DNA from 3 places in the Paenibacillus sp. A3M_27_13 genome. Region 2 is predicted to be linked to each of the others. Evidence: riboswitches for the same ligand, from Rfam matches in the RefSeq annotation. Region 2 holds a riboswitch; each other region holds the start of a gene.
What was found. A riboswitch is a leader RNA that binds a small molecule or an ion and turns the genes downstream of it on or off. The one in region 2 is predicted to bind cyclic di-AMP.

Region 1 (9,961 bases), on a different contig from region 2:
CATCAACGCATACACTGAATATTTCACGTGTTGCAATATCGCGAGGGACCAGATTTCCGTAAGCCGGATACTTTTCTTCGAGGAAATACCATGGCTTACCGTCCTTATACGTCCAAATACGACCGCCTTCTCCCCGTGCCGACTCGGACATGAGACGCAGCTTGTCATCCCCTGGTATAGCCGTCGGATGAATCTGGATAAACTCACCGTTCGCATAGCGTACGCCTTGCTGATACACCGCACCAGCAGCTGTGCCCGTATTAATGACGGAATTCGTGGTTTTACCGAAAATAATCCCGGGGCCACCAGACGCCAAAATAACTGCATCCGCTGCAAAAGTCTTCACTTCCATCGTACGCAAATCCTGCCCGCAAATCCCTCGACAGATGCCTTCATCATCCAGTACAGCCTGTAAAAACTCCCAATTTTCATACTTGGTCACCAAACCAGCAGATTCCCAGCGCCGTACCTGCTCATCGAGAGCGTACAGAAGCTGCTGTCCTGTCGTCGCACCAGCAAAGGCGGTCCGATGATGCTGGGTACCGCCGAAGCGGCGGAAGTCCAGCAGTCCTTCCGGTGTCCGGTTAAACATGACGCCCATGCGGTCCATGAGATGAATGATCCCTGGAGCCGCTTCGCACATCGCTTTTACCGGAGGCTGGTTGGCCAGAAAGTCCCCGCCATAGACCGAATCATCAAAGTGAATCCAGGGTGAGTCTCCCTCACCCTTTGTATTTACCGCACCATTGATGCCGCCTTGAGCACAAACGGAGTGGGACCTTTTGACCGGAACCAAAGAAAATAAATGAACGTGAACTCCCGCCTCTGCCGCCTTGATCGTAGCCATTAGACCTGCCAGACCGCCGCCCACGACAATAATGTTGGATGCTGCCATTTCTGCTCACTCCTTTTTTTCAGGATTTTAACCAAATCCCCTTTTACGTTTAAAAATAGAATCTCAACACGATGTATAATGGATATGACTCATTTACAGTAGCTGTTTAAAAGCGCTGCATTGCACCAAGGCAGTTGCCGTTTCCTGAAATTCCGCGCTGCGGAATGCAAGCAGGGAAGCGATGAAGCCGATAGACACCACCACGAACAGGGTCATACAGATATAAGAAGATACTTTTTGCGCACGTGGTCCCACAGTAATCCCCCAACTGACCATAAATGCCCACAGTCCGTTAGCAAAGTGAAAGGATGCCGAAACGACACTGATTAAATACAAAATGAAATAAACCGGGTTCGTCACGATGCCATGCATAACGCCGCCTAGCTCCTCATGAGTTACTTTACCCAGAGCTACCTGAAAGCGTGTGTCGTATACGTGCCAGATAATAAATACAAATGTAATGACGCCAGAAATACGCTGGAACAGAAAGCGCCAGTTACGTGAATAGCCGAACCTTTTGACATTCGGGTCAGCCTGATAAGCGATATACAAGCCATAAATCCCGTGGAACAGTAATGGCAAGTAGATGAATAACGTTTCTAGCACAATAACCAGCGGCAAACCATTCAGGAAGGCCACGCTGCGATTAAATCCTTCCTTGCCGCCCTCCACCGCTGTGAAGTTCGTCACCAAATGCTCAACAAAAAATAGAGCCAACGGAATGACGCCAAGAAGCGAATGCAGCTTTCTGGAATAAAATCCTCTCATCTAGGTCATGCTCCCTTCTCCCAATAATAGCGTTTTCAATAGTAATATAACATATAAAATGACAGTTCCCGACAGGAAATGTCCAACAAGGTGTCCCTTATTAGGAAAAACAAAAGTGTGAACATCTTGTGTCGCTTTCATGTTACTCCTTTTCGGCTTATAATGGAATTGCAATATACGTATTAATTATTATGTCTTTTTTGCATATAGAGAGGAAGTGGATGATTTGTTTGAGGATTTGAACGCTTTTGCCGTCATTGTCGAGCAGTCCAGCCTGAATAAAGCCTCCAAACTGCTGAATCTGTCCCAACCTGCCCTGTCTCGCAAAATTGCCAAGCTGGAGGAAGAGCTGGGTGTGAATCTCTTTGATCGTCGGGGCAAACGGCTCGAAATTACGTCCACTGGCCGATTTGTTTATACATTCGCACTAGAGCAACGGCAACGACAGCTTCGCTTTTTACAAAAGCTGTCCCAGCACAAAAATGAAGCCCAGAGTATGCTTACACTCGGTGCAAGCCTCACGACACTCCAAACGACGCTGCCTACCCTCGTCGAAGCTTTCATGAGCAAGCATCCTCAAACCGAGCTGAAGCTGCTCACCGGTAAAACCCATGAAATCGTCGCCTTTGTACGTGATAAAAAAGCAGACGCCGGTATTGTCGGGTCTGCCATTCATGAAGCCGGACTGCGTTGCATTCCGCTATTTGATGATCATTTGGAGCTTGTTGTTCCCATTGGACATGAATTAACCGTCAAGACAGGAACGGCCTCGATGAAAGATCTACAAGGATTGCCGATGATTATATTCTCCAAAGGAACCTGGTACCGCAGTCTGACGGATGACTTATTCCAGCGCAGCGGCATCATGCCGGATATCCGCATGGAAATCGACTCCTTCGAGGCAATTGTACGCCTGCTTCCAACCTGTAAGGCTTCCGCCTTGCTACCCAAATCCTATTTGCGCAGCGAACTATTACGGGATAATGGACTCACTGCATTATACTTGCCCGATTTGAAGGAGACACGCCGAACGACCTCCCTCATTTACTCGGAGACGACCGATCTCGGTCCGACAGCACGACGCTGGATTAGCGAGACACGTGCGTCGTTTGCAGGCTATCGTATGGTGTAGAGGGTTTAGCCCTCTTCATTGACATTAACAACCTCATCCTCAAAGCGACCGATATTGTCATTCGAGCCGATGATGACCATAATATCGTCTGCTTTTAGCCGATCCATAGCCGTCGGTGCGATCAGGATACCGTTCGCCGTATGAAGCGCCACGACACTACAACCAAAGCGAGTACGGGCATTTAGCTCTGCTAGCGTTTTGCCATTCAGACATGCAGGTACATTGAGTTCCACAATACTGTATTCTTTGGACAACTCCAAATAATCGAGCAAATTAGGCGTGACTAGCTGATGAGCCACCCGGATACCCATATCCCGTTCTGGATAAATGATCCGGTCCACACCGAGCTTCTCTAACGCACGCCCGTGCAGCACAGATATGGCTTTGGCTACGACTTTTTTCACACCCAGCTCCTTCAGCAAAATGGCGGTCAGGATGCTTACCTGAATGTCATCACCAATAGCAACAATGCCGCAATCGAAATTACGGATGCCCAGTGATCGCAATGAGTCTTCATCGGTAGCGTCCGCAACGACAGTATGTGTCAACATCTCACTCATACTGTCCACAACATCCTCATTCCGGTCAATGCCTAGCACCTCGCACCCCATATCCACCAATTGCAAAGCCAGGCTTGAGCCAAACCGTCCCAAGCCAATAACTACAAACTGCTGCGTTTTCATATCTACTCGAAAACTCCCTTATCTGAATCAATTTCATAAATGAGGATTTTGCAAAAATCCTGAAATAATTAAATCAACGAAATGTATACTACATATCATGAAATGATTCATCCTATAATCATTTTGCCTTCCGGATGACGATATAATTCTTTACCCTTTTTCGGCCCCAGTGCATAAGCTAGCGTGAGTGGCCCCAGTCTACCTGCAAACATCGTCAGGGTAATCACCAGCTTACCTATGACTGTCAAATCAGGTGTAAGCCCCATCGACAGCCCCACCGTACCAAACGCAGACACCGTCTCGAACAAGATCATCAGAAAATGATGATCTTCGGTTGCCGACAAAATCATGGTCACCCCGATCACGAACAGCAGCCCCAGCAGTGTAATGGTCAAAGCCTTGTAAATTCGTCCCTGCGCAAGTCGGTACCTGAACAGCACAATATCTTCACGCCCCCGTAGCATCGAAATCACGGCTCCAATGAGCAGCGCGAATGTTGTGGTCTTAATCCCGCCTCCAGTAGAGCCAGGAGAAGCCCCGATAAACATGAGTATGATGATAAAAAACTGCGTAGCCTGCCGCAAGCCTGCAATGTCCAGTGTATTGGCACCTGCGGTACGAGGGGTTACGGACTGGAATAAAGATCCCAGCAGTTTCCCCCCCCAATCAAGCGAGCCAAGAGTCTTTGGATTCGTAAACTCAAATACAAAAATCACGAGCGTGCCGACTACAATCATAGCGCCCGTCATGCTGAGTACCACCTTAGTATGCAAGGAAAGTCTCTTGCGCTTGCGATATTCTGCCAGGTCCGACATCACTACAAAACCAATTCCGCCTGAAATAATCAGGAACATAGCTGTAAAATTAACAATCGGATCATATACATAACCTGTCAGGCTGCGAAAGTGCCCGAATAAGTCAAAACCAGCATTGTTAAACATGGAGATGGCATGCCAAATCCCAAAATAAATCGCCCTGCCTACAGGCATATCAAACGACCAGCGAATCGCAAATATTGCAGCACATACGCCCTCAATGACCAGCGAGTACAGCAGCACCTTACGAATCAATCCGACAATTCCTTCGACAGAGGTCTGATTCATCGCTTCCTGTAAAATGAGGCGCTCCCGTAAGGAAATCCGACGTTTGAACACCAGCGCGATCAAGGTAGCCATAGTCATAAAGCCCAGGCCGCCGATCTGAATGAGCGCAGCGATAACAACTTGACCAAAGGTTGTAAAAAAGGTCCCCGTATCCTTTACGACAAGCCCTGTAACACAGGTCGCGGAAGCGGCAGTAAACAAAGCGTCTATAAACGCAAGTGGCTTTCCTGTTGTATTGGAGATCGGCAGCATTAACAATAAACTACCTATTAGAATGATAATGGCAAAACCCGCAACGAATATCTGCGGTGGAGAAAGCCGGAGCCAGCTTGCATTGGGATTCATCTATTCATCACTTCTCTCCTAATCCTTAAAACTATAAAAACAGTGATTTAATACGGTGTAAGCCCGCTACGCGTTCCATTTGATCTTCCGATCGTCGTTGCCCCTAATTTTTTTGATTTTTCCAAACCTTTAGTAACTATAATTAGCATTCCCTGAATACAGGAAGAATGCATGTCAAGCACTACTCTGCCCCCTGTGCTATTGGCGGGCAGCAGCGAAGGAAGCAGAATTGTTCTGAAGAAGCGAAGCGTTTGCCTTTATCTCCGGATTTTAACCATTAAAGGGGTTATACAATCAAAAAATCCGGGGATAACAGCAATCGGAAGAATAATCTGCACCCGCAGCGGTCTAACCAATCCAAACACTTTTATACGCACAAAAATAGACACCGGAAAACCGAGTGCCTGACTTGGTTCCTGCTCATAGCCTACGAGGTTAGCTGACGGATTCGGGCAGCACAGTATGCCCTATTTACACATCCAATCCAGCAGGATCGGCTGTAAAATTCACCCCAGTAACATGGTTCCCCCGTTTTCTCATAGAAATTCGGCTCAACTGTATATCATTACCTATGTATTTTATAGGCATTGCCTCAAGATTATAATCCTTCTATATCCAGATCACAAAACCGATTTCGCCGAAAAAACGTGAAATTGGCTTTATTTTGCGAATGGGCATCGTTTAATCGCAGCTTATCTTATTTTATTGGAACTTTAAAGTGCTTTCACTCTATTTTCATGAATATCGCTGGTCTGTTGGCGGGAACCTGTGCAGTATGATATCTTTAATGGATGTTCTTATTTACAGATTAAGGAGGAAACTCATGAATCCTATCGGGAAACCGGTCGTGCTCACGGCCAACTTCAAAAAATTAGGCTTGCTGGGCGGGATTGGCCTGATTTGCTTTTTTATCTTTCAATTGCTTATTCCCTCGCTTAGTAATCCGAGTCCAGAATCAGTAATGAACGCAAAGGTCATCAGCAAACAAGAAGCGGTCATACACGCATTGGACTTTGCCCGCTCCGAGTTGGGCTATACTGAATCACAGCCAGAGGAGCCTGTCGTGACCTATCAGGCCGAAACAGATTTGTACGGTTATTTATCTAGAGAAAAACTGCTTCAACAGTACGACCGTACATGGAAGAAAAATTACCCTTACGAAACCTTTCGGGTTGATCTGCCTGAATCCTCAGCGAAAAGCAAACTGCAAATTCATGTGGATTTATCCACTGGGAAGGTCGTTAGCTTTAAACGGATCACCTCCAGTACCAATTACACACAGGCTGATATTTCTACGGATGAAGAAGCACGTAACAGGCTTATACGTGTAGCTGAGGACGGCATGACGCTTGAAGCCAAGGAGCAGGCGGCCGCAGTATGGGTTAAGCGCTTTGGTTTTAAGCCGTCGGACTTGAAGCTCGCCACCACTGAAAAAGAAGGTGGATTAAAGTATACCGTAGACGATAAAAAAATCGGCGCCTCGGTACTTACATTGGCTTTTACTTTCGAAGACGGTGATGTTCGCTCCTTCTCTCAAAGCTTTTCGGCCCCGTCGTCCTATACCGATTATATCGAAAAGCAAACATTTTGGGCGAATTGGATGACCTATGCGGGTTATGCCCTATTTAGCTTTGTGCTGGGTGTTCTTGCCATTGTGTATGCGTCACTCACCCGACGACATACTTCATTTGTACGCGGCATTGTTCTGTCCGTTATATACTTTATTGCAAGTATAGCTGGGACAATGAACATGCTGCCTTTATTGCAAGCAGAAGCAGGCGGTAAGGGCATGCTTATATTTCTTATGGTGTTCCAGATTGGTGTTACCTTCTTCATGGCAGTAGCGCTCTACTTCTCCTTGGTCGGCGGTGACGGGCTTATGCGTCAGGTTGGACTGAATGCATGGCCGCGTGCGAAAGAGCCGGGCTACGGGCTGTATGTGCTTCGCAGTATGTATGTTGGCTACTTGTGGGCCTTTATTTTACTCGGGGTACAATCCATCTTATTCTTTATACTGGAGCGCACATTTAATACATTCTCCACAACAGATGCCACGCAATCCCCTTACAATATGGCTTATCCATGGTTACTGCCGATTATGGCCTGGATGGCAGGTATTGGAGAAGAGACTGTCTACCGTCTGTTTGGTATTCCGATGGTCAAAAAAATAGTGAAAAACACTTTTGTTGCTTGTCTGATCACCACGCTGATTTGGGCACTGGGACATACACTTTATCCAATCTATCCGGTGATTTCCAGACCTATTGAGCTGACTTTTCTTGGCTTGCTGTTCAGTTTTGTGTTCCTGCGTTACGGTTTTATTGCCGCCATGTTCAGCCACGTTATTTTTGACAGCATTCTAATGGGGCTTAGTGTAATGAGTCTGGGAGACACTGTGAATGTGAGCGCTGGTCTATTCTGGATCTTACTTCCAGCCATTGTGGGTTACATCATTTATTGGTTTAGTCCTAAAAAGCCAAATCGAATTATGTTTGAACCTATTAAAAAAGAGGAGCCGTATTCTACGACTCCTCCTCCCGAAGGGCAGCTATAATCTGACGCGCAAGCTTATCCCCAATAGAGAGAGGCCGGAATTCTTCAACGCTGGCCTCTCTTATTTTTTTGAGTGATCCAAAATGCTTGAGCAGTAACTTACGCCGTTTCTCGCCGATGCCTGGAATAGAGTCCAACCGAGAAGTCACCATAGATTTGCCGCGTTGCTCGCGGTGGAACGTGATGGCAAAACGGTGAACCTCGTCCTGAATCCGTTGCAGCAGATAAAATTCTTCGCTATTGCGTGCAAGTGTCACGGCCTCAGAGGACTCTCCCACTAATAGTTGGGAAGTTCTATGTTTGGCATCCTTCACCAGACCACACACAGGAATGAACAAACCCAGCTCATTTTGCAGTACATCGGTCGCCGCCTTAATTTGTCCACGTCCACCATCCACAACGATCAAGTCGGGACGTTCCAGATTTTCCTTAAGCACACGTTCATATCTACGCCGAATAACCTCACGCATCGTTTCATAATCATCGGGTCCCTGCACAGAACGGATCTTATATTTTCGATACTCCTTCTTGGCAGGCTTGCCATCAATAAACACGATCATGGCGGAGACTGGATCGGAACCCTGGATGTTGGAGTTATCAAACGCCTCCACCCGGTGCAAGCTATCCAGCCCAATGGCACGTCCGAGATTGCTTGCAGCTTTGGATGTCCGTTCCTCATCCCGCTCGATCAGCTTAAACTTCTCATCCAAAGCAACACGTGCATTTTCCGTCGCCATGCCTGTCATTTGCTTTTTCAGTCCACGCTGCGGTACAAGTACCTTAACATCCAACCATTCAGCCAGAGCGAGAGCCGCCGTAGCTGGGTCCTCCAGTCCACCGGATAGTTGGGTTTCTGTTTCCTTTATCTCTGCATCTTGGTCACCAACTTGACCTTGATTCGTTGCTGCTGCATAAGCTGCTCGTTCTTCAGCCACCAGCAATGAGTCAGCAGAATGCTCTGTCTCCGTTTGTATCGCTTTGTCATCTGTCTGTCCGGTAGCATCGGCTGTAGGTGCACTGTGAAGTGCAGTTTCTGCCGCAACCGGTTGATCGACATTGACCTGTTCCGCCTGCATCATCTTAGGAGAATCCGGCAGCAATATTTCCTGCGGCACTGCTGGGTTGTCACTATAATATTGCGTCACATAGGACATAAAATCACTGTAAGCCTCACCGTAGAAAGGAAAAGTCGACATATGGCGCTCGATCATTTTACCTTTGCGGACATATAGGATTTGTACACACATCCAGCCCTTATCTACTGAAAAACCGAATACATCTCGATCTTTCGCATCCGATGTGGTGATTTTCTGCTTTTCCATCATCGCGTCGATGCTGATAATCTGATCTCGCAGCTCCTTGGCCCGCTCAAAATACAATTCCTCTGCGGCCTCCTGCATTTTACGCTGAAGATCCTTTTTAATTTCCTCATGTCCCCCGCTCAAAAAGGAACCAATCTCCTGACCAATCTGCTCATACGTTTCCTTCTTCACCTCTTTCACACAAGGCCCCAAACATTGATGCATGTGATAATACAGGCACACTTCCTTGGGCATCACACCACACTTGCGTAACGGATACATACGATCCAGCAGCTTCTTCGTCTGATGTGCCGCGTAGGAATTGGGGTACGGTCCAAAATATTTTGCTTTATCTTTCAGAACGCGACGGGTCACCTCCAGCTTAGGGTGTGCCTCGTTCGTAATTTTCAAATACGGAAAGGTTTTATCATCCTTCAATAGCACGTTATAGCGCGGCTGGTACTTTTTAATGAGGTTGCACTCCAAAATGAGCGCCTCCATATTACTGCCTGTAACGATATATTCAAAATCACGGATATCGGAAACCAGTCGCTGCGTCTTGCCGTTATGGCTACCTGTAAAATAGGAACGGACCCGGTTTTTCAACACTTTGGCCTTGCCGACATAAATAATGGTGCCTTCGCTATTCTTCATCAGGTAACAGCCTGATGCATCCGGCAGTAACGCTAATTTGTGCCGTATGTTCTCCAGCGCCTTCTCCTGATTTTGCAAGTCCTCCGCATAAGGTTTCATTCGCCCGGTTCCTCCTTCCATTCTTAATGATTACTCAACTAACTACTTATAATATATAGGAATAATACACAAAAACGCCCCCGGTATTTACAACCGGAGGCATTGACCTTTCATGGCCGCTCCACCAAGCCCCCGCGGGAGCATGGGTCACATGCGATGATTATTGGTGTTTAGTAAGCATGCTTTTCAGCGCTTCTTTGGAGTTCAGACCTACCACTTTATCAACAGGCTGTCCGTCTTTGAAAACGATCAGGGTAGGAATACTCATCACGCCGAAACGGGAAGCAGACTCTGGATTTTCATCCACGTTCACCTTCGCGATTTTGACGCTGTCGCCAACTTCTGTGGACAGATCCTCCAGAATGGGAGCGATCATTTTGCAAGGACCGCACCATGGCGCCCAAAAATCAACCAAAACGGTTCCTGTG
Region 2 (9,961 bases):
GCGCTTCGAGCAAATTATTAGCTGTAGCGATAGAGCCTGACAAGATATAGCCTTGTGCAACTAACTTCATAATCATTCGTACCGTTACGGCCATATTTCCAGCCTTCACTTCGGCAAAATCCTTATACTTCGTAAATAAAGAGTCGACATACATTAATGCGAAGATCAAAATAGCCCCCGCACCAGTCCATACAAGCATTGCTTTCATCGTTTCTAAAAAATGCATTTCATACCATCCTCCACATCTTCTTGACCTTCATATAATATTTTACGCCTCCAGGCAGGGAAAAGCGAAGGAGAAAACGTTTCTCCTTCGCTTCCTGAGCAATCACACTTGGCGGCACTGCTAAAATGTTCTTATTTATTTTCGTATTGCTTCAACAAAGCGGCAAGCTCATCGTCCACGGCGCTTTTCTTATCCAGCTCTTTGAACTCCTCATCCAACGATTTTTCCTTAGAAGACATTTCGTTGCTCGCTTCGGCACGTGCTTCTGCTTGCAGCATTTTTTCTTCCATACGCTTCAATCCGCCAGTTGCCGTATCAGAGCTAAAACCGTTCATAGCTTTGTTAATTTCAGTTTGCGCTTTAGCTGCATTATAACGGGCAACCAGTGTCTCGCGCTTGTTTTTCATTTCTGTCAGCTGTCTGCGCATTTCATCCAGCTTGCCACGCAGGTTATCGGCTGCAGCTTTGTTCTGTTCGTAACCAGCTTTGAACTCATTCATTTTTTGTTCAGCAGATTTCTTTTCTTCCAGCGCGCGACGAGCCAGATCTACATTTTGTGCTTTTGCAGCGGTATGTGCCTGTTCTTCGCGTTTCTTTACCAAAGCAGCCTGTTCTTCGTATTGCTGTTTGAATCTCTTTTCAATAGCAATTTGAGCGGCTACCGCTTTCTCTGCATCTTCCAGGTCCTCTTGCATATCACGAATGTATTGATCCGTCATTTTAATTGGATCTTCTGCCTTGTCAATAATGGCGTTAATGTTGGACATCGTAAGATCTCTTAATCGTTTGAAAATAGACATGTGAAGTTCCTCCTAGAGTTGAATGCTTAAATTTTAAGCTCTGTACACATGTTTACGCAAGCTTTGCAAAGAGGGTTTCAAAAATATCTAAAAGCCGCGCAAATAAGGCTCTGGGATGTCGGCCTGTACTTTTAGCTCCCGCGATGCATGCAGCGCCCAATAGGGATCACGCAGCATGGCACGGCCTATTGCTACCAGATCAGCTTCTTTCTGCTGAACAACCCGACGGGCGTCCTCATAATCATCCAGTAAGCCAACAGCAATTACAGGTACATTCAGCTTTTCACGGATGGTATGAGCCAAATCCACCTGATAGCCGGCACGCGCAGACGGGCCTCCGCCAGAACCAATCGGACCCTCACCACCAGAAGAGATATGGAAAATGTCCACACCCGCATCACGATATCGTTCCCCTACGCCTGTTATGTATTCCACATTATATCCATCCTCGACGTATTCTTTGGCAGATATCCGCATAAGCACAGGCATATCAGCAGGAAGAACCTCTTTAACAGCATGTATGACCTCAACACCGAACAGTGACAAATCCTGCCCATATTCATCTTCTCTGGCATTTGTTAAAGGCGAATGAAATTGATGGATCAGATAGCCGTGAGCGCCATGTATCTCGACCGTGTCAAAACCTGCTTCCACCGCGCGGCGCGCGCCTTCTTTGTATGCCTGAACCAGTTCCCTGACTTCAGCTGTCTTTAAGGCGTGCGGCTCTTTAAAGCGTTCGCTAAAAGGAATCGAGGAAGGACCTACAGGTTGCTCAGCATCTTCAGCCTTGCGTCCAGCGTGGCCTAGTTGAATGCCAATTTTGGCACCATACTTGTGAACTTCCTCTACAATCTTACGATATGCAGGAATATGTTCGTCACTCCAAATACCCAAATCACGATCTGTAATACGTCCATCCGGATGGACCGCTGTCATTTCCACAATAATAAGTCCAGTGCCTCCTACTGCCCGGCTCACATAATGGACATGATGCCAATCCGTTGGATTTCCGTCCTTGGCCTCCACGCTGTATTGGCACATCGGGGGCATGACAATCCGATTTTTTAAAGAAAGCCCCTTTAATTGATAAGGAGTAAACAAGTCGGTCACTTTTATCCATCCTTCCTTCAATTCCATGTCTGTATAATTATGAATTGCATCCCCATTATACACCAGCTGTCACGGTATACCGAATTCGTTGTAAGGCTAAAACTTGCGAAAATGCTCCTGTTTTCGGTCATGTTTAAGAGAATATGTGCGTTTAGCTCCATCATCTTCATTGATAATCGTTTCATCGTGGACTTCTTTCCAGTCGTTTATGAGCCGAACTTGGTAACCAGCATATTTTTAATAGGACAGGTACATAATAGTCGAGAGCACCACTAGGTATCACTGCACGGAAAGGGGGGATACATATGCCGTACAGGGGAGTGTTGCCAGGCTTGGCACTGTTACTAGCATTTTCAAGTTTACCCGTTCACGCGGATGCGCCTCCCAACATCGGAACGCCCCATCCCAAGGAAGCAGCTGTTGCTTCTTCTGTACAACAGAGCACAGATCGAGCAACTCCTACATTAGCAATGCTGCGAAAAAAACATGCGGACATTTTTAAAATGTGCGGCCCACACACCCGCCAAATTGCCCTAACCTTTGATGATGTGCCCGATTCTAGGTATACGCCGCAGGTTTTGGACGTATTACACGCCAATGGCATCAAAGCTACATTTTTCATCGTCGGTCACCGTGCGGAAAAGCATCCGGGGATCATACGCCGTATTATCCGTGAAGGCCATGCTATAGGAAACCATTCCTATACTCATCCGGATTTTAGGAAGGCCACACCAGAACGCTTTCGCAACCAGATTACAAAAACAGAACGTATTTTACAAGCCAGCGCAGGTTTTCGCCCCAAGTTGATTCGTCCACCCTACGGTGAAATCACGGAGCCTCAAATCCAGTGGGCACGTCGTCATGGCTACATGATTGTCAATTGGAATGTAGACTCTCTCGACTGGAAGGGACTAAGTAAAACACAAATTCAGCGCAATGTGATCCCAGCTACTGGGCCTGGCTCTATTATTTTAATGCACGCAGGTGGAGGTCAAAGTTCCAACTTGCAAGGCACTGTCCAAGCTCTGCCGGGTCTAATTCACTCTCTAAAAGCTAAGGGCTACAAATTTGTGACAGTCCCCCGGCTACTCCACACATCGGAACAGAAATAACCATATGTTTATGATTGAGCTACAAGCTAAAGCAACGTAAAAAGGCTGTCTTACCAGCAGAAGTTTTCTGCTCGTCAAGACAGCCTTTTTTATGGATAGGACCTGATAAGAGTCTGACCTAGTTATATGCGGTAGGATACAGGCATTAAGTTTACATAATATATATTATGTTTAATTAAACCATATATACGTATAATGCTATTTATCAATAACGTACAGCTTCACATTTTGAAATCCAAAGTCGTTCACAAATGATTTGTTGCCAGGAATAAAGATATCAATCCGTTTTCCTGTAATGGCGCTGCCCTGATCACGAGCGACAGCTACAAAAGAATGATCCGGCAAACCTGGGTGGGAATAGCCTGTAACCAGCACTTTCGTGCCCATCGGAATGACGTTCGGGTCTACCGCAATTGTACCTAGTTTAAGCGGATTGCCGTAGTAGTCCACTGCTCCCCATTTACCATTCTCATCGGCTGCGGCAGAATACGCAGTAGCCTTAACGTCAACTATTTTGCTATAGTTAAATGTTTTGCCCCACGCTTCAATCGTTGGCCCCTCATTCGCTGGTGCTTTCTCCGTAAGAAGCTGAGGCTTCGAATCCGAAGCTGCATTCACACTTTTTTCACCAGGTACCTTAATTTGCAGACCTGCATATATATTGTTAGAGGCAATGTTTGGGTTCGCCTTCGTCAGCTCGTCCACTGATACTCCATAACGTTGAGCAAGCAAAAAGAAGGTATCGCCATCTTTGGCAGTATGAAGCGAAGCAGCATCCGCTACTCCAGCTGTCTGTGCCAGCCCTGCAATGGCTGCGGCAAGCACCGCAAATTTCATGTTTTTTCCAATATGTTTTAGATGTTTCAAAGATATGTACCTCCTCTGTTATGCCTGCGAAGTTAGCTGTCGGATTCGGACTCAGGAGAAGCCCTATGCTTGTGCAATTCACCCCTAGGCATATTCCATATCGTCTTATGACGTTTCGGAAAGACTGCCGTTGTTACGTCCCCCGCACTTCCCATAGTTTGGGCCCAGCATTCAGCGTTTGTCATAACCGCATGCTGTCCCGGTAAGTTTTGGCTTACTGCATAATATCACAATTTTGTAACCTTATCCGCATGAAAATGTTGGGAACCTTGAACATCATACTATACTCGTTACAATTTTGTCACCAAGAAATGAATATTTGTTACGAAAATATGGTGAAATGGTGACAAAAAAAAGAAAAAGCCCTCCGTCAAACGGAGGGCTTTTTTATAGCTCATATCAGCACTTTCTTACAATACTTTGGCAAGAAAATCACGGGTGCGATCATGGCTTGGAGTACCAAATACCTGCTCTGGTGTACCTTGCTCTACAATTTGACCGTTATCCATAAAGATAATTCTATCGCCTACCTCGCGGGCAAAGCCCATTTCATGCGTCACGATTACCATGGTCATGCCGCCTTCGGCGAGCTTCTTCATTACATCCAGAACCTCTCCAACCATTTCAGGGTCCAATGCAGAAGTCGGCTCATCGAACAGCATTACGTGCGGCTGCATGGCCAAAGCACGCGCAATCGCAATACGTTGCTTCTGACCACCGGATAGCTGGTTCGGATAGGTATTCTTCTTATCCTCAAGCCCTACGGTACGCAGGAGTTCTAGCGCAATTTTTTCCGCTTCCTTCCCTGACTGTCTTCTAACCTGCGTTGGTGCAAGCGTCAGGTTCTGCAACACTGTTTTATGCGGGAACAGATTAAAATGCTGGAACACCATCCCCATCTTCTCCCGGGTTACATTAATATTATGACCACGAGCTGTAATCGGCTCGCCCTCAAACAAAATCTCCCCGTCCGTAGGCTGTTCTAGCAGATTCATACAACGCAAAAACGTACTCTTCCCCGAACCGCTGGGACCGATGATGACGACGACTTCACCTTTGGCGATATCTATATCAATGCCTTTTAAAATCTCATTCTTGCCGAACGATTTACGCAGTTGTTTAACGGTGATCACTGGCTCTCAACTTCCTTTCCCATAAACCCAGCAGCTTAGACAAGCTGAATGTCATTACAAAATAAATAGCGGCTGCGATTACGAACGGACTTAATCCTTCGTAGGTAATGTTCTTAATGACCTGGGCCTGATACATAATATCCACCATCCCAATGGTCGAAATAATGGATGATTCTTTAATGATCGTAATAAACTCATTACCGATAGCAGGCAAAATAGATTTAAACGCTTGCGGCAAAATGACATGACGCATAGCTTTGCCTCGTCCCATACCCAATGAACGGGCAGCCTCCATCTGTCCACGGTCTACTGCCTGGATACCTGCACGGAAAATTTCAGCCAGATATGCCGAGCTATTCAGAGACAATGTGATTATACCAGACTGGAGTGGAGTAAAATTGACACCCAGCGTCAAAGCAACCCCGTAGTGAATAATCATGAGTTGCACCAGCATAGGTGTGCCACGCAGTATCTCTACATAAGTGGTACCTAACCACTCAATGATGCGTACTCCACTCATACGTAGCAAGGATATGATCAGACCAATGATGAATCCGAACAGTACTCCGAGCGCAGACAGCAACAAGGTGTAGCCGATACCCGTAGCGTATAAACTGCGGTATTTCCAAAAAATATCTACAATGTTATTAGAAGAAACCTGACGATCCGCAGAAAGTGCACTCGCTTCCGTGGAAAACTTCTCAATCGACCCGTCTGCTTTCAGGCGAGCCAACGTTTTATTTACAGAAGCAAGCAATTCTGCATTCCCTTTACGGATACCTACAGCTGTTTCTGCTCCCGCATCCTCAGGCACAGCCTTGGCAAGGGTTACGGTACCGTCTAACGTGTATCCTTTAGCAACCGTATCTTCGATCACGACAGCGTTCACACGCTGGGTCCGCAGCTGGAGTACCAGGTCAGATATTTTATCCAGTGAAGTTACAGAGGCATTGGGCACTTTTTGAGCAATCTCTTCCTGAATACTTCCCTTTTGTGCTCCGATCTTCTCGCCTTTCAAAGCATCCATCGTCGGATATTTGTCTTTATCCTCTGGGCGTACCATGATGACTTGCTTGGAGCGATAGTATACATCCGAAAAATCAATACTCTTTCTGCGTTCATCCGTTGGTGTCATACCGGACAGTACCAAGTCTACACGACCACTTTGCAGAGCAGGCAGCAAAGAGTCAAAACTCATGTCTTCAGGGACCATCTCCGCATCCAAATCTTTGGCGATTTCCTTGGCGATATCCACATCGAACCCAACAATGGTATCCTTACCGTTAATGACTTTATGAAACTCATACGGCGGAAAGTCGGCACTCATGCCCACTACAAGTTTTTTCTGTGGCTTTGCTTCCGTTCCGTATGCATTGAGCATGGGAAGACCAGTCAACAGCAAGATAACCGCCGTCAAAACCAGGGCGGTAAAACGATATGCCTTTTTCAATCTTTTTTTCTCTCCTTAAATTCTTTATAATAAATAAGATTGTGTCATTATAAATGAATATGCATGATTATGCAATGAATGTTATAGTACAATTTCAGCATACCTAACGCAGTACCTACATTACAGCTTATATAAAGGAGTTTTCAGCATGGATTTTAAACAGACCATTCAACAGACCATCGAGCAGCATGCCCCACGGTTTAAGGACATTTCGTTATTTATTGGCGCAAATCCTGAACTTGGAAACGAGGAATTTCTGGCCGCTGCCCGTTTAAAAGAAGAACTGGTTTTTCACGGTTTTGAGGTCCAGGCACCTGTATTGGGCATAGAAACAGCCTTTATTGCAACTTACAAATCTGCAAAACCCGGACCGGTTGTCGCTTTTCTGGCAGAATATGACGCTCTGAAAGGTCTAGGACACGCCTGTGGGCACCATTTGATATGTATGATGAGTACTGGTGCTGCCGTCGGCCTCAAGTCGATCATCGACGAAACTGGTGGAGAAGTACGGGTATATGGCACACCTGCCGAAGAAACACGCGGTGCAAAGGTCCCTATGGCCGCTGCCGGATTGTTTGATGATTGCGACATCGCACTTATGACGCATCCTTATGACCGTTACGAAAAATCAGGCAAATCACTGGCGATTGATGCTGTACAATTCGAATTTTTTGGTCAATCTGCTCACGCGGCTGCCAGCCCGCACGAAGGCATTAACGCGCTGGACGCTGTGATTCAAACGTTCAATGGCATCAATGCGTTCCGTCAACAAGTAAAAAGTACAGTGCGTATCCATGGGATCATTAATCAGGGTGGGCAAGCAGCCAATATTATTCCTGATTACGCCTCAGCCCAATTTTATGTGAGAGCCACTACACGTCAAGAACTGAACCCGCTGACTCGCCGTGTTATTCAAATTGCTGAAGGAGCTGCTTTACAGGCCGGGTGTCGTTTGGAGACCTCCAATTATGAGACTTCTTATGATGAAATGGTCACGAACCGTGTACTTTCCGATGCGTTTACCGCAAATTTGGTGCAGGCTGGCATTTCACAAGAAGATATAACAGAAGGCGAAGATCACGGCTCCATGGATATCGGAAATGTATCGCTTCATTGCCCTGCTATCCATCCTTACATTCAAGTTATTGACGAGAAGCATGCCTTGCATACACCAGAATTCCGCGATTTGGCGATGCAGGACCGGGCCATGGAAGGAATGCTGCTGGCTGCGAGAACTTTGGCATGGACTGCTTGCGATGTAATCACGAATCCTGAACTGCTAGCCCGGATAAAAAAAGAATTCGCTCTGCTGAATAACGAACGCTAAATCTTAATTCCGTGTTCTTTCAGAAAGGAGTAGTCAGCCATCATGGATAGTATGAGCAGCTTTTGGACGTTGTTTATTGTGGTGATCCTCTTCATTTTTTGGTTTATATTCCGTGCAATACGCAGAAACCGGGGAAACAGAAAAACACGGAGCCGGAATGCTTTTTTCCTCAGCTCCCCATCCCCTTCGTCCCTTGCGCAGGAGCGTCATCCAGAGATTACAGAGCTAATGCAGCTACTGGAGCAATCCATTCCCGCCTCCTATGCTCATAGCGTAAGGAGTCGTGTAATCGAAGCCCACCCTGAGCTGACGGAGCAAGAATATGATTGGCGCTGGCATGAGCTAAAACGATATTTTATGCTATGCGCGATTATGAATCGAGTGCCTATGTTCAGTAGCGATATGGATGAATTATGGCACGAAATGTTGATGTTTACCCGCGAATATCAGCAATTCTCGGAAGCTTTTTTTGGTCGTATGCTTCACCATGCGCCTCATTCCGGCGGCTCTCAGCCGATGCCTGAGGAGCGGGCGTGGTTTGACTGGTTGTATGTAGAATGCTTTGGCTGGAACCGCTATAGCGCCAGTTTGTGGGGAACTTTTTTTAATCATCCATTACCGAGCGACGAGCTTTCGCGCTATTACAAACTCACAACTTCCGTGCAGCCAGCAGGTGACCGCTGGAATACGCAGGAGGATATAGCTATTTCACAGCAGGCCCAACAAGCGGTTCATAAGATTGTACAACATCTGCACGAGCGGGTGAATAAAGCGGTGGATGATCCTGAGGGTAAGCAATTGCCTAAGGTCAACTATTTACAGGTCGACTATTTGTTATTAGCTGTTGTGTGGTATTCATGGTATCAACCTGAACAATTTTCCATACACATGCACCCGGATGCTTCAGGTAATGCCGTATTAGCTAGCTCATTCGGCTGTAGCTCGGCAAGCGGCTGTTCAAACTGGGATACACATCACTCGCACCATCATTCCTCCCATGACAGTTCTCATCATGGAGGCTCTTCTCATCATGATTCAGGCGATTCTGGTAGCCATTCTTCGTGTAGCAGTGGCTCTTCATGTGGAAGCAGCTGTGGTGGTGGGGGCGACTGATCATAGTAAAAAAGGGAATTCCTCAGCCAGAAAACTTGGCTAAAGGGATTCCCTTTTTCATTAACATGACTGGGGTGTTCCTATTTGTTCAGTCCGTTTTTGTTAGCAAATAGTAAATATCCATATACGCTTCGGCTGAAACATCCCAACTATATTCTCCTGCAAAAGCCGTCTGTGTAAGCTTCGACCAATGCTCAGATTGGCGATAAAAATGAACAGCACGACGAATGGTGTTCAACATATCATGTGCATTGTAGTTCGTGAAACTAAATCCGTTTCCTTCACCTGTGGATTCATTGTAAGCCTGCACAGTATCATTAAGGCCCCCTGTTTCTCGTACAATAGGGATACTTCCATAACGAAGTGCCAGCAGTTGGCTGATCCCACAAGGTTCGAACCTTGATGGCATAAGATACATATCGCTTGCCGCATATATTTTTCGTGACAGAGGTTCGCTAAAAGCGAGCTGCGCCGACATTTTCAGTGGATAGCGTCCCGCTGCCTCACGGAACCAATGCTCAAAAGCCGGATCCCCTGTTCCCAGCACGACAAACTGGATATCATCATAATACAAGATTTCGTCAAGCACTCTCGTTACCAGATCTAGCCCCTTCATATCTACAAGCCGGGTTACCATGGCAATCATAGGTACGTCTGGCCGCACCGGCAGACCCAGCTCCTTCTGCAGGCCAATTTTGTTTTCCTTTTTCTTTGTCAGATTCGTTCGGTACTTCGTATAAATACGATTGTCCGTGGCAGGATTGTAGCTTTTGGTGTCAATTCCGTTCACAATCCCCGTTAAGCGACCCTGATCTCCCAATTT
Region 3 (9,961 bases), on a different contig from region 2:
GCTTACGGACGTTCTGAGGTGGAGAAAATTATTAAGCATGAGCTGTGCCATTATCATTTACATTTGCGAGGGATGGGCTATCAGCATCGAGATGCTGACTTCAAAGCATGGCTTGCCCGTGTAGGAGGGAGCAGGCATTGTCAGACTCTGCCAGGAAGAACGGAACGTAAGCCTCAGCCTTATCGTTACAAGCTAGTATGCGTTTCCTGTAAACAGGAGTATATGCGCAAGCGTAAGATGAATCCTCAGCGGTATCGCTGTGGGAAGTGTGGAGGTAAGCTTCGCCTGTTGGCACTTGACGGCACCCCCTGAATCATGGTAAATTAACCATACTGTATGATAATTTACAGTAATGTTCCCTGATAGCTCAGTTGGTAGAGCACTCGACTGTTAATCGAGTTGTCACAGGTTCGAGTCCTGTTCGGGGAGCCATGGAGAGGTACCCAAGTGGCTATAAGGGGACCCTCTGCTAAGGGGTTAGGCTGCGAAAGCGGTGCGAGGGTTCGAATCCCTCTCTCTCCGTTGGTATTTTAAGCAGAAAAAGGACGCTCGTATGCATTGTAATGATGCTTGCGAGCGTCCTTTTCATCTATATCTGCTTTGAGAATAACGGTGGACTGAAATCGTTTAAATGGAGAGGCGGACGTGCTGCGTACAGCATGAAGCGACGTTAGCCTGTCTTGTACGCAGCCAATAACTTCTATTTCACGCTGTCAGCCTCGACTGTCTTGAGTATGTTCAACAGAGCATGAGCGACGCCATCTTCTGCATTAGTCAGAGTCACTTCGGAGCAGACGGCCTTGATGTCGTCTTTTGCATTGCCCATGGCAATGCCTGTTCCTGCCATCGTCAGCATGGAAATATCGTTGTAGCTGTCCCCAATCGCTACGGCTTCCTGCATGGGAATGCTCAGATGATTCGCCAGATAACGCAATGCATTACCTTTAGACGCATCCCTGTGCTCGACTTCAAAGTTACGGTCTGAAGAGATGACCATGTTCAGGCCCTGAAAACCTCGGTAACGCTCACGGCCCCGATCCAATTTGGCTTGATCAAAGGAGAAACAGAGCACGTTATAAATCTCTACATCCAGTGGAATGTCCTCATATGAAGCGATGCGGGTATGTCCGGTCTGTTCATATTGTTTTTCAGCTGCATGTAATAAAGTATCCAGCGAAATATCCGGGTTGGAGCTCAGCAAGCGGTCCATTTCAACAGCAAGCAGCTGGTGTCCGTTTTGTGGAGAATAAATAGCGCGGTCTGTCATGACCTCATAGTAAAAGTCGTTGTCATGCAGCCAGCTCAGCACTTCAAACGTTTCACTGCGGCCCATAGGAGTAGAGGTTAACTGACGACGATGCACATCGTGTACGGTTGCGCCGTTTGCTCCAATGACGGGAGTTACAAGCTCTGCTTCCTCTAGCTTTGTCCAGGCGTCATAAGCGGCTCTACCAGTGGCAATTGTCACCTGAACGCCTTGCTGCTGTGCTTGGCGTATAGCCTCCGCGTTCACTTTGCTTATTTTTCCTTCCTCGTTCAGCAGTGTTCCATCCATATCAATCGCAAACAGTTTCATTTCTCCCCAGCTCCTGTCTTTCGATATCTCTGTGATAAGTCTTGAGTTCTAGCTAATCGGTTTCGTATTTTATGAGGGTACAACAACTTCCACATCATAATGTTGCAAAATTTCCAGCATCGCTGGTTCTGGCAATCTGTCGGTGATCACGATATTAACTTCAGACAGATCGGCAAAACGATATGGAAAATTGATTCCGAATTTCGAATGGTCTGCAAGGACGATCACCTGATCTGCCTGTTTCATCATTTGATGCTTCAGCATGCCGTCTTCTTCATGAATCAGGCTTAGTCCGTGGGCAGATATACCACCAATCCCGATAAAGGCTTTGTCTACAAAATAGTGAGACAAAGTGGCGATCACGGAGGAGCCATATACATATCGGTGTTCTTTTTGCAGGCGGCCTCCCAGCAGATGAATGGAGACACCGTCTTTTCCAGATAGCACGTCAGCCTGATTGATTGAATTGGTGATGACCGAACATTCCTGCACATTCAGTCTTTCTGCACACGCCTGTACGGTGGTAGAGGAATCCAATATAATACGATCCTTATCTCGTACCATGCTGGCAGCCAGCTGTCCGATCACTTGTTTCTCCTCGGATACAGTAAGTAGTCTTTCATTATAATTTCCAATTGGATCGTGATGAAGTGTAGGGAGAAGAGCGCCGCCGCGGGTGCGAATAATTTTTTGATGCTCTTCAAGTTTTACGAGGTCTCGACGGGCCGTATCTCGTGAAACATTAAAAAATTCACAAATATCATCCACCGAAATACGCTTATGAAGCTGTAAGTAATCAACGATTTTTAACATTCGTTCTTCCTGATACATAAAAAGCTCCTCTGATATATAATTATTTCGGTATCTCGTAAGTGATTATAAGTAAATACAAGTGATATTGCAATCATTTATCGCTGTTTTCAGGATTTTAGTGATTTTAGATAAGGTATTGTAAGTAAATGCGAATTTTGTGCTTATAAAAACTGCTTTTTTAAAAATTTTAGAAATAAGTATTGCCATTCGTTATTCTATTTGATATACTCTTTCTTGTCGCCAAGTTGGCGTATAATAATAAGGCCCGTTGGTCAAGGGGTTAAGACACCTCCCTTTCACGGAGGTAACAGGGGTTCGAATCCCCTACGGGTCATTGTTGTCTTTATAGACTACATGTTGCATGCTTAAGGGAAATTCCTGAGGTCTGGTCTAATGGCGGACAGCTTGGATGAACAGCATGAGCCATTAGCTCAGTTGGTAGAGCACCTGACTTTTAATCAGGGTGTCGAAGGTTCGAGTCCTTCATGGCTCACCATTTATATTTTGTTATGCGGTCGTGGTGGAATGGCAGACACGCTATCTTGAGGGGGTAGTGAGCGTACGCTCGTGGAGGTTCGAGTCCTCTCGACCGCATCAATGGAATAAACGGAAAAGTCTCTCGCGGTAGAGGCTTTTTTTATTTGTGTAGTGATGTAATAAAGTAATGATTATGATGAAATAATGATTCCATAGTATAATATAATGCCATAATGTTATAGAATGATAAGTATAAACTTATGAAGTGACGGTGAAAAATATGGACACTCAACTGTTAGGAAATATATCAGAAAATATTTTGGGCTTGTTTCCGATTGTGAAGAAGAAATTTTTCACCTACGGTCCGCTCGATTTCCCATTACACTTGTCGCCTAATAACTTTCAAGTGCTCATGCTTCTGCGTGAAGTGCGTTCGTCTACAGTATCCGATTTGTCCAAACAACTTAATGTCTCACGTCCAAACATGACTCCTCTTCTGGATAAGTTGGTGGAGCATGGGTTGGCTGACCGCCAATCGTGTGATTCGGATCGCAGAGTCGTGAATGTGGCGATTACACAGGAAGGCGATGCTTTTTGTGAACAGGTATTTCATACCTTCTCCAATAAAATTCAAGAAAGACTGGTGTATTTGCCAGAAGAAGATTTATTGCATCTGAGTGAAACTTTGAATGAATTGAAGCATATCTTACTTAAAATCGACAACTCTGCTACGTGATTGGCGTAAGTGAACTGGCTTAAAGACCGCCCTTTCTTCGGAAAACAGGCGGTTTTTGTTGCGTGTTGTGGTATAATGGAAACCAACATACATAATTCGGTAATTTTAGCATACGTGATCTTTGAAATGGGAACAGAGAACATGATATCGTTATTTGAGAGCCTGCTAGGGAGGAAGGAACTTCTATGCAATCTATTTACCATCGCATTGAGGAACTCATCAAGGAACGGGGAATGACGAAAAAGGCGTTCTGCCAGCAGTTAGGCATTAGTACAGGGAACTTCGGGGATTGGAAAAGAGGAAAAACGACGCCGGGCACGAATAAACTCATTGAAATTGCTTCGTTTTTTGATGCCAGTCTGGATTGGATCATGCTGGGTCGAGATGTACAGGGTGAGGTGCTAAAGGAGTCGCAAGACCCTTATTTTTTTGGCGCTTCAGGGCAACTGAATTGCCAGGGGGAACCGCTTAGTGAGGCGGAAAGAAATTTTATACTTGAGTATATTGAATTTACCCGCTTTCGTAAAGAGAAAAACCAGCGCAATTCTACTATGAGGTAATGGTTGCTTAGGATTTGATGAGGATTACTAATGAGTAAGGCTTGAAAAATGAAAATTATTTCAGAAAAAGTTACTGTGTCGGAGGGGAAACATTTTGGGAGATCAAACTATTTATCAGCGGATTGAAGCTTTGATTAAGGATCGCGGAATGACCAAGAAGGCATTTTGTGAAAAACTTAAAATCAGTTCAGGGAATCTCGGTGATTGGAGAAGGGGTAAAACAACGCCGGGTACCACCCATTTGATTCAGATTTCGGACTTTTTTAATGTATCGCTCGATTGGTTAATGAAAGGGATTAAGCCAGGAGAAGGCGTGCTTCAGGAGCAGAAGGCTGCTTATTTTTTTGGAGTGATGGGGCCACTGAATTGCCAGGCAGAAGATCTTGAGACGGAAGAACAGAATTTTATTTTAGAATATGTTGAATTTGCAAAATACCGTAAGCAAAAAAGTGAGAAGGATAAAACAAAGCCGGAATAATTTTTTGGCTAAAGATGTCTGGGTTGAAGACCCGTAAACGAACTGGAGGGGTTCGCTTTACGGGTCTATTTGGTTTCTTGGTGATATGGAATGACCTATATGTAACTGGAATGCTTGTTAGGTTTAGAGTGCGGTGCCTCCTTATAATCGTTATCGTCGATGTTCAGAATTGCAGCAACTTGTTTTCTGTACCTTTGTGCTTTGCGGGTGCCGTGAATCAGATTGGACAAGCGTGAAGGCGGAATATTGTGTGTCTCACAAAATGTTTTCTGATCCAGTCGAAGTTCGACAAGCCGTTGTTTGATGGCCCACCCGAAGGAGGTGACAGGCATTTTGTTATTCAAGAGAAATCGCCCCTTACGGATTCTTGCGGAATAATTGGTGTGTTATAATAATCATCAGTAAACATGTTAGAATTAACCATCTAACACTATGATACACTTTTATACGTGTTTTTACAATCGTAAATGCGTCATTTTGTTGAATTAATTACTTAATTAAGTGCTAGGTGGTTCTGATAATCCGTCTAGAGTCTGCTAATGCTGTGAATTGCGATTATATGTGGATAAAAAACACTCTGCCACCTGAGGAAAGGGACAGAGTGTTTTTGGTGTTGTGACCACATTGGCGAAACGACGCATCAGGGGGATGCTGGAAGGCGTTTGAATAGACCTGAGGAGGAAAACAGTCTAGGTTCATCCAATTGGTTATTATGGCTCATATAAAGAGGTAGAGTGATGTAGGAGCTGGACCAATGTCTGTGAAGAAAGCGACGCTGAGATGCAGTTGGCTCAGGTTGGTTAAGCTTCTTCCAGGCAGAGAGGAGCTCGCTTGTCATACGCTCCATAAGAGGGTTCTTTTCCTCATAAGGAGGATTGAGTAGTTTGAAGGCATCTTCCACACAGAAGGACACTGCTGCGCTAAGATAGCCGTGAACGGTCTGTTCTACATCGTTTCCGAGGAGGAAGTTAATCCAGGTGTGAACGGTAGCGAGTGTGCCAATCGCATTGTATTGAATGAGTATAGATTCCAACTGGTCAAATTCAAGCCAAGGATAAAGAGCCTTAGCGAGCTTGAGCAGACGCTGACCGGATAGACGAAACTCCTTCACATGCTGCCAGGAGGGACGTTGGGTATGCAGCATCTTATCAATGAGGGCGATCCGCCAACTGTCATTCTGCTGGATGGCGACATACAGACTTTTGATAGCCATGCCGTCAACGGTTGTAAATTGAGGATACAAATCATCCAGCATGTAATGTTCCAGGTCTTGTAGACTGTTCAAATGTCCGTTACGCGATAGTTTCTCCAGTCCGTTAAAACGGGTGAAGCCACCAACAGGTAGGGAAGGGTCCAACAATAATGCATAGTTCAGCAAGCGGTTGCCTTTATGCAAGGTGGTTCGCCTCCTCGAAGTGAATCCTTATGTTATGTTATGTTATTTTACTTTTTACTTGGGGATAACGAAAAATATTCGAAATATATGTAATATATATTTACATTTAAATAGCTTTTGTGTCAAATTAAATATTCTTATCGCTCATATATGTTAGTTAAAATAACAAATAAAATAATTATTATATTTTTGTTTACAAATAGTTGATGAGAGAGTATAATAAATCTGTTGCCTCATTACATTATGATTTGCGGTCGTGGTGGAATGGCAGACACGCTATCTTGAGGGGGTAGTGGGCGTACGCCCGTGGAGGTTCGAGTCCTCTCGACCGCATTATATGCAATACTCAGTTAAAAAAGCATCCTGACACGGTTTACGTGAAGGGATGCTTTTTTTGTTAAGCATTTTTCGTTATATCCTTTAGCCACAGAACAACGGTAGACAACCGGTCGTTTATTAACTGTGATAAAGAAGGATGTCAGTTTTGCTGCAAAAGCTTCTCTATATCTCCCGCCAGCTTATCTGGAGTGGTTTGCGGTGCATAGCGCTTAAATACGTTACCTTCTCGTGTAATTAAGAATTTAGTAAAATTCCATTTGATCGCTTTGGACCCTAATACCCCCGGAGCAGTTTGGGTCAGGTAACGAAATAAGGGGTGCGCTTGATCGCCATTGACATCTGTCTTGGCGAACATCGGAAAGGTAACACCATAATTGATCTGGCAAAACTCGGAAATCTCCTCGCTGGAACCTGGCTCTTGTTTGGCAAACTGGTTGCTGGGAAATCCCAAAATTTCGAGCCCCTGTTCATGGTACTGGTCATATAGCTCTTGTAGCGCTTTGTATTGGGGGGTTAACCCACATTTGCTGGCAGTGTTCACGATAAGCAGAACGTTCCCTTCATATGTGGATAACGGAATTTTTTTCCCTTGCAGGGTGTGCGCATCATATTCATAAACGGTCATAGTATCTCTCCTTATTCAATATTCAGCAATTAAATTGTAAGCAATTAAAAGCAAGGTTGCAAGTTTGGAAAAGCTATATCAAGCCTTTAGCCGCTGTAAAATCGTATTTTGTTCAAAACAGTAAATCGCACCGCAAATGGAGCGAATTAAGGTGTTTCTTCTTATAAAAGCGGGTTCAATCGGTGTTTAGCTGGTACATATAGCGTATTTTCTTCTCTTTTTACAAAAAAAGGCCAAAAACGCTCTACCCTACGCCAATATTGACATGCTTGTCATTTTCGAAAAGGGATGAAAAACAGAGATTGAAGGAGCTGTGAGAAGCATAGTTGCATTGTAAGCGCTATTATTAATATCCTAGGCTCTAAAGGCCGATTTATAACCCCGCAGTTGAGCTTTACAGTCTTCCATGCGCGGGTGTATGATTCAAGACGTAATTTCAAATTAACTTGAATGAAGTAACAACGAAATGTCTATAGCGCTGAATTTTGCAGTTGCAAAAGCGGGGGAACCAATCGAGATTGTACGGCTTCGGAAGCCGTGTGTCTCATGGGGTGAATTTTCAGGTCAAGTGCCAGAAATAGGGCGACTCTCACGTCCGAATCCGACAGCTAACCTCGTAAGCGTACAGGGAGAGGCAACAAACCGCCGTGTGCAGCCATGGTTTATTTTATCATGGATATGTAAGAAGCCGGAGGAAAGCCTTTTTCCTTCGGCTTCTTTTTGTTGTCTTTTTATACCGGGAGAGGAGCTACTGATGGAAGGTCGGTTAATTATTGTCACTGCACCGAATGAAGCGGGCAGAAGTTTTGTGAAATTGCTTATTTTCAAAAAATTGGCGTTTGCAGTTCTCACGAATAGCGCCCAGGAGGAACGACAGCTCAAAAAAATGGGTGTGGAGCACATTGTCCGCATCAATACCATGCAAGCGGGAAAATGGAATTTTCCAAAAAAAGAAATTGGTAGTGTGTATTTGTTCGAGAACAGCTTGAATCTGACGTGCCGTTTCCTGCAAATATGTCGGCCGCTAACATCGGAATCGATCTATGTTATTACGCACGGCTGTAATCCACAAGGAATTTATCGGGGATTGGGAGCGGATCATGTGATCTACACATTGAACGGAGAGGTGGGTTTTCTGCTGAACGGATAAGCACTTATAACATAGTTGTTTTATGATTTTATGATCAAATAAGAATGGCGATCTGAGGACCGATACGGAGGGTATAAACATGATGGATATATACATGCTGCTCGTCATGGCTGTGAGTTATGGAGTGATACTGCTGTTTGTACGCTGGTGTGATGCGCAGACCTCTAAAGGAGGACGAAGAGGATGATCGTTATACTTGGGCTTACGGCTATTGTGTTTATGTATTTAATCTACGCACTCCTGAACCCTGAAAAGTTCTAGTCAGCTATAGGGGATAGAGCGGGCGGGAACAACAGATCTGAATATTAAGCATCATAGGTAGCGGGTTTTCGCAAACGTGTGCACACAATTGGTGCTCTGGAAGCAGGTCTGTTGTTCCAAACGCAGGAGCATTTTGAAGGAGGAATAAAGGATGGAGCTGCTTCAAATTGGAATTGTGATCGTCATATTGCTGCTCTTGGTAAAGCCAGTGGGCACCTATATGTATCATGTATTCTCGAATGAACCCAATCGGACGGATCGGATTTTTGGCGGAACAGAAAAGCTGATTTATAAGATAGTAGGATTGAAGAAGCTAGAAAGCATGCGTTGGACTACGTATGTTATGAGTTTCATTGCAACGAATGTCGTGCTTGTGGCGATCAGCTACTTGCTGTTGCGTTTACAGGGAATGCTTCCTGGTAATCCGGCTGGAAACAGTAATATGGAAGCATCACTAGCTTTTAATACGGTAATCAGCTTTATGACGAATACGAATCTCCAACATTATAGCGGAGAAAGCGGGCTTACGTATCTGACACAGATGGCGTTCGTCACGATGATGATGTTCACTTCGGCTGCTTCCGGTTTTGCGGTTGCTGCGGCTTTTATGAGAGGATTGACGCGGCGCGGTGAAGGGATGGGCAATTTCTTTCAAGATTTTATTAAAGCCATTATAAGGATTTTCCTGCCGCTGGCCTTTGTGCTTACGCTGGTGCTGGTTGGATTGAAGGTACCACAGACGCTACAGCCTACGGCGGATCTTACGACGCTGAGCGGAACACAGCAGCAGATTTCTATGGGGCCCATTGCTTCTCTGGAGTCCATCAAGCATTTGGGGACGAATGGAGGCGGTTATGCGGGAGCTAACTCTGCGCATCCTTTTGAAAATCCAAGTCCTTGGACGAACGTGCTGGAAATTTTGGCAATGTGGGTAATGCCGGCTTCGTTGCCGTATACCTTTGGACTGTTTGCCCGTAATCGTAAGCAGGGCTGGATTATTTTTAGCTCCATGATGGTATTGTTTCTTATTTTACTATCTATTACGTACGTGTCTGAAAAGACAGGTAACCCGTTAATCCAGACACTGGGTGTGGATGCTTCTCAAGGAAGCATGGAAGGGAAAGAGGTTCGTTTCGGCATTGGACAATCGGCTTTATTCACTGCGGTCACAACAGCGGCAACGACAGGTTCGGTCAATAATATGCATGATACACTAACCCCACTGGGTGGCATGGCTGCTTTGGGAGAAATGATGCTAAACGTCATTTTTGGCGGCAAGGGTGTCGGGCTGATGAATATGCTGATGTATGCGATTCTGGGTGTGTTTATATGCGGACTGATGGTCGGGAGAACTCCGGAATTTATGGGAAGGAAAATTGAAGGCAAGGAAATGAAGCTGATCGCGATTGCCATTTTGGTACATCCGTTCCTCATTCTCGCCCCAACTGCGCTTGCGTTTATGAGTCATTGGGGATACGACGCGGTCACTAACCCTGGCTATCACGGGTTGACTCAGGTGCTCTATGAATATGCGTCATCTGCTGCAAATA

Region 1: linked by a shared signal. The riboswitch ahead of NLX82_RS17415 (TrkH family potassium uptake protein) and the one ahead of NLX82_RS01025 (3D domain-containing protein) in region 2 are both predicted to bind cyclic di-AMP.
Region 3: linked by a shared signal. The riboswitch ahead of NLX82_RS08330 (hypothetical protein) and the one ahead of NLX82_RS01025 (3D domain-containing protein) in region 2 are both predicted to bind cyclic di-AMP.

The regions. Positions count from the first base shown of each region.
Region 1 is NZ_JANAVE010000004.1:245,012-254,972, forward strand. It holds gene sdhA (succinate dehydrogenase flavoprotein subunit) at 1-895, opposite strand, end outside; gene NLX82_RS17400 (succinate dehydrogenase cytochrome b558 subunit) at 989-1,663, opposite strand; gene NLX82_RS17405 (LysR family transcriptional regulator) at 1,890-2,795, shown strand; gene NLX82_RS17410 (potassium channel family protein) at 2,801-3,478, opposite strand; gene NLX82_RS17415 (TrkH family potassium uptake protein) at 3,586-4,926, opposite strand; cyclic di-AMP (ydaO/yuaA leader) riboswitch at 5,336-5,488, opposite strand; gene NLX82_RS17420 (CPBP family intramembrane glutamic endopeptidase) at 5,750-7,480, shown strand; gene uvrC (excinuclease ABC subunit UvrC) at 7,449-9,533, opposite strand; gene trxA (thioredoxin) at 9,694-9,961, opposite strand, start outside.
Region 2 is NZ_JANAVE010000001.1:232,413-242,373, forward strand. It holds gene NLX82_RS01005 (DUF350 domain-containing protein) at 1-226, opposite strand, end outside; gene NLX82_RS01010 (PspA/IM30 family protein) at 358-1,026, opposite strand; gene NLX82_RS01015 (NADH:flavin oxidoreductase/NADH oxidase) at 1,114-2,136, opposite strand; gene NLX82_RS01020 (polysaccharide deacetylase family protein) at 2,442-3,248, shown strand; gene NLX82_RS01025 (3D domain-containing protein) at 3,447-4,115, opposite strand; cyclic di-AMP (ydaO/yuaA leader) riboswitch at 4,122-4,290, opposite strand; gene NLX82_RS01030 (amino acid ABC transporter ATP-binding protein) at 4,526-5,248, opposite strand; gene NLX82_RS01035 (ABC transporter substrate-binding protein/permease) at 5,235-6,698, opposite strand; gene NLX82_RS01040 (M20 family metallopeptidase) at 6,847-8,025, shown strand; gene NLX82_RS01045 (glycine-rich domain-containing protein) at 8,068-9,138, shown strand; gene glgA (glycogen synthase GlgA) at 9,227-9,961, opposite strand, start outside.
Region 3 is NZ_JANAVE010000002.1:398,091-408,051, forward strand. It holds gene NLX82_RS08255 (SprT family protein) at 1-312, shown strand, start outside; tRNA gene NLX82_RS08260 (tRNA-Asn) at 357-432, shown strand; tRNA gene NLX82_RS08265 (tRNA-Ser) at 434-522, shown strand; gene NLX82_RS08270 (Cof-type HAD-IIB family hydrolase) at 701-1,576, opposite strand; gene NLX82_RS08275 (DeoR/GlpR family DNA-binding transcription regulator) at 1,646-2,407, opposite strand; tRNA gene NLX82_RS08280 (tRNA-Glu) at 2,652-2,723, shown strand; tRNA gene NLX82_RS08285 (tRNA-Lys) at 2,810-2,885, shown strand; tRNA gene NLX82_RS08290 (tRNA-Leu) at 2,901-2,983, shown strand; gene NLX82_RS08295 (MarR family winged helix-turn-helix transcriptional regulator) at 3,147-3,602, shown strand; gene NLX82_RS08300 (helix-turn-helix domain-containing protein) at 3,788-4,162, shown strand; gene NLX82_RS08305 (helix-turn-helix domain-containing protein) at 4,257-4,640, shown strand; gene NLX82_RS08310 (hypothetical protein) at 4,736-4,984, opposite strand; gene NLX82_RS08315 (urease accessory protein UreF) at 5,281-6,018, opposite strand; tRNA gene NLX82_RS08320 (tRNA-Leu) at 6,287-6,369, shown strand; gene NLX82_RS08325 (glutathione peroxidase) at 6,515-7,000, opposite strand; cyclic di-AMP (ydaO/yuaA leader) riboswitch at 7,467-7,639, shown strand; gene NLX82_RS08330 (hypothetical protein) at 7,755-8,150, shown strand; gene NLX82_RS27705 (potassium-transporting ATPase subunit F) at 8,334-8,411, shown strand; gene kdpA (potassium-transporting ATPase subunit KdpA) at 8,563-9,961, shown strand, end outside.